Regions from separate parts of the Afipia sp. GW822-FHT03D08 genome, predicted to be linked through region 1. Evidence: predicted binding sites of a transcription regulator. Region 1 holds the regulator's gene; the other holds the start of a gene.
What was found. Region 1 encodes PhoB, which activates phosphate uptake and scavenging genes when phosphate is short. Its sites were predicted from a motif close to TGTCATNNANCTGTCAT; they were not measured.
Positions count from the first base shown of each region.

Region 2: AC1RM7_RS08230 (LTA synthase family protein) is a predicted target of PhoB. The motif match lies at 1,490-1,506, and genes of this name have one in related genera.

Region 1 covers NZ_JBXANK010000002.1:586,743-588,943, forward strand. The annotation lists gene arsC (arsenate reductase (glutaredoxin)) at 96-500, shown strand; gene phoB (phosphate regulon transcriptional regulator PhoB) at 564-1,274, opposite strand; gene phoU (phosphate signaling complex protein PhoU) at 1,302-2,018, opposite strand; gene pstB (phosphate ABC transporter ATP-binding protein PstB) at 2,045-2,201, opposite strand, start outside.
Region 2 covers NZ_JBXANK010000001.1:1,661,792-1,663,992, forward strand. The annotation lists gene AC1RM7_RS08230 (LTA synthase family protein) at 1-1,309, opposite strand, end outside; gene ilvC (ketol-acid reductoisomerase) at 1,642-2,201, opposite strand, start outside.

The DNA.
Region 1 (2,201 bases):
AGCGCAAGGCCCGGACTCGACGCATTCCGGCCGTCAACGTACAAGGCTTGAGCGGTCGAAAACCGGATTGGCCTGGTTAAAAGACGGATGCAGCCATGAACGTCACCATCTATCACAACCCGGATTGCGGAACGTCCCGCAACACGCTGGCAATGATCCGGCAAAGCGGCATCGAGCCCACAATTATCGAGTATCTGAAGCAGCCGCCCACCCGCTCAGAACTGATCGAGCTCATTGCGGCGATGGGAGTTTCTGTGCACTCGCTTTTGCGCGAGAAGGGCACACCCTATGCCGAGCTTGGGCTCGGCGATCCGAAATGGACAGATGATGATCTGATCGATCAGATGCTCGCACACCCAATCCTGATCAATCGGCCGATCGTCGTGACACCTAAGGGCGTCAAGCTGTGCCGGCCCTCGGAGGCTGTGCTTGACGTTCTGCCAAATCCGCACATAGGCAGGTTCGTCAAGGAAGACGGCGACGTCGTCAACCCTGTGTGAGGCACGTCGCTGCCGATGACCAACACCCTGCTTATGCGAGGTGAAGGTCAGGCAACTTGCGACTCAGTTTTGCGAATCAGCCTTGGCGAAGCGATCGTCAAGCGCGTAGCCCGCGCCACGAACCGTGCGGATCGGATCCGACTCGCGCCCAAGATTCAGCAGCTTCCTGAGACGGCCGATGTGTACGTCCACCGTGCGCTCGTCGATATAGATGTCACGGCCCCACACGCCATCGAGCAGCTGCTCGCGGCTGAACACACGCCCCGGGTGTTCCAGGAAGAACTCCAGAAGCCGGTATTCGGTCGGGCCCAAGTCGATCGGGCGGCCAGAACGGGCAACGCGCCGCCGGTCACGATCTAGTTCGATGTCGCCAAAGGCGAGAACGGTCGCGAGGCGTTCGGGACTTGCGCGCCGCAGCAGACCCTTCACACGCGCCAGCAGTTCCGGCACCGAGAACGGTTTGACGATATAGTCGTCCGCTCCGGTCGCAAGGCCCCTCACCCTTTCGCTTTCCTCGCCGCGCGCGGTCAGCATGATAATCGGAATCTGCTTGGTCTCGGGTCGTGCACGCAACCGGCGGCAAAGCTCGATCCCGGACAGGCCTGGAAGCATCCAGTCGAGCACGATGAGATCGGGAACATGTTCCTTGAGCCGGGTGTCCGCATCGTCGCCGCGGGCAACCGTCTCGACGTCGTAGCCCTCGGCATCCAGGTTGTAGCGAAGCAGCGTGGTCAACGCCTCTTCGTCCTCGACCACAAGAATTCGGGCGCTCATTTCAAGTCCTTTAGTTCGTCTTACAAATTAACTGCCTGACGCGGCCGTTGCAAAGTTCGTCATGTCGCCCTTCGGGCGCTGATCGAGCATCTGCTGGCCTTCGATCATGTAGAAAACCGTCTCGGCGATGTTGGTCGCATGGTCGCCGATCCGTTCAATATTCTTGGCGCAGAACATCAAGTGAATACAGAAACCGATATTGCGCGGGTCTTCCATCATATAGGTCAGAAGCTCGCGGAACAGGGACGTGCAGATTGCATCGACCTCTTCGTCGCCCTTCCAGACGGTCATCGCGGCAGGCAGATCGTGCGCCGCATATGCATCGAGCACCGACTTGACTTGCGACTGAACGAGGTCGGTCATGTGTTCAAGGCCACGGATCAGCTTCAGCGGATGGAAATCGCTGTCGAGCGCTGCGACGCGCTTGCCGATGTTCTTCGACAGGTCGCCGATGCGCTCCAGATCGGTGGCAACGCGCATCGAACTGACGATTTCACGCAGATCGACCGCCATCGGCTGGCGGCGAGCGATCGTCAGCACCGCGCGTTCCTCGATCAAGTGCTGCAGTTTATCGATCTCGAGGTCGGCCGCGACAACGCGCTTGCCCAGCGCGACGTCGCGCCGGATCAACGCATCGACGGAATCGACGATCTGCCGTTCTGCCAGTCCGCCCATCTCGGCCACGAGCCGGTTGAGTTCCTGAAGGTCGTCGTCGAACGCTTTGGCGGTATGATCTGAAGCCATGATATGTTTTCTCCCGCGAATGCGCGTCAGCCGAAGCGGCCGGTGATGTAATCTTGTGTGCGCCGGTCGGTCGGCGAAGTGAATATCTTGTTGGTATCGTCGAACTCGACCAGCTCACCAAGATACATGAACGCTGTCTTGTCAGACACACGCGCCGCCTGCTGCATATTATGCGTCACGATG
Region 2 (2,201 bases), on a different contig from region 1:
CTTGGCGGCGAATGTATTCGTCGACCTCCCCGGTGTTGCCCGGCGCTTTCCAGCCGGCGGGCGTGAGATCGGAACGATACGTCGACGTCCACGGAAAGTGATTGGCGGTGAGGTAGACGAAAACGAATATCGGCTGCTCGGCCCTGCGCTCACGCGCGATCAGTTGCAGCGCCTGATCGAAATAGAACTTGTCGGGCTGCATGTCCTCGCTGACGCCCATGTCGGCCATGTCGATGAACTTGCCGACCCCTGCCGATGTCTGGAAGTTGCGCGCACTGAGGAAATTCCCGTAAGTCGGATACAGCGAGAACGTCCGGTACCCGCACCGCTGCAATGCCTGCGGCAACCCGCGCGAAATCTTCCCCGCCGTGATCCGCGTGACATAGAACTTCATCTTGCCGAATGACCGCGCCGACAAACCGGTCAGCACGTTGAACTCGGTGTACCAGGTCGGCCCGCCGCTGGATTCGGTGACAAACGAACGCCTCTGCCCGTCGGAGGATTTGAAGTAGTTCCGATAATCCTCAGGCACCTTGATGCCGGGGGCAGCCGTGATGTCGAAGCTGGATTCGTCGAGCACCATGATGATGTTCGGACGCTTGCCGCGCGGCGTGCATGTGGTGAGCGGCGTGGCCTGCGCGGACCCGACGAGGCTCTTCGAGTCGGCCTCGATCCAGCCCGTCGTCGACGTCAGGTGCGAAACAGAGACAACGCCGGATCGCGCCAGATTGGAGATGTGATTGACGCCCTGGAATGGCTCCCACGGCTGTTCTGGATTAGCTACCGACAGCCCGACGATGCCGAGCATGCAGACACCTGCACCGGCAGCGGCGGTCGCGCGGCGGACCCGGAACGGGTCCGCTCGCCAGACCAGCCACATCACAGGCACGGCGATGGCCACCAGCACGATGGACTGCGTCTTGAGCTGCGGGAAGATCGAATGCAGGAACGAAACCGTGTCGCGGTCGATTATCAGGAAATCCAGGAACGTCAGCGTAAGCTGCATGATTCCGTACTTGAACTGCGACAGCACGATCAGGGCAGCGACCAGCGCCAGCGACAACGCCGCGGATACGCCGGGACGGCGAAACGCGATCAGCCAGAGGAAGTTCAGCAGCCCCCACGTCAACAACGCCAGCGTCATCGCGAACGGTCCGTACTCGACCGAGGCGAGAACGTAGATAGCCGTGAGATGCATCGCGGCGATTAACGCGACGCGTAGCCGCCATAACCATCCGGTATCGCCGAGCCACTTCAGCCAAAGCTGAACCTTGCTGCTGGCGGGAGTCGATGTGGTGATAACGGACACGGCGCGCCCGCTACGACGGAAAGCGACGGCGGGCAGCCATCGGGGTCATCGCTGGAGAACCTGGTGTCGGCAGCGGCAACATTGCCTCGACGCGAACTAACCCCGGCACTGTCTGAGGCCTTGGCTGGCGAAGGCCAGGAAGCCAACCGCGCGGCCGGAAACCGCAGCGTGTCACAAAAACGTAATGTAACCGTCATGTAGTCGCAAGGGACTGGCCCTGCGACATATTTCGTTCGGTTAAGGCCGGCTTTCAGCGGGCGTTCAGTTACCCCAAAAGCAAAGACCGGCTGCCTCGCGGCAACCGGCCTTTCTCAAGAAGGAAGGGGCAGAAATCAGTTCTTGGTCTTGTCGACCAGAGCCTTTTCCTTGATCCAGGGCATCATGGCGCGGAGCTTCTCGCCAACGGCCTCGATCTGGTGGGCGTTGTTGCGGCCGCGGGTCGCCTTGAACGAGGCCTGGTTGACCTTGTTCTCGAGCATCCAGTCGCGGGTGAACTTGCCCGACTGGATGTCGGTGAGCACGCGCTTCATCTCGGCCTTGGTTTCCGGGGTGATGATGCGCGGGCCGGTGACATACTCGCCGTACTCAGCGGTGTTGGAGATCGAGTAGTTCATGTTGGCGATGCCGCCTTCGTAGATCAGGTCCACGATCAGCTTCAGCTCGTGCAGGCACTCGAAGTAGGCCATCTCCGGCGCGTAGCCGGCTTCCACCAGCGTCTCGAAGCCGGCGCGGATCAATTCGACGGTACCGCCGCACAGGACGGCCTGCTCGCCGAACAGGTCGGTTTCGCACTCTTCTTTGAAGGTGGTTTCGATGACGCCCGCGCGGCCGCCACCGATAGCGGAAGCATAGGACAGACCGAGGTCATGCGCGTTGCCCGAAGAATCCTTGT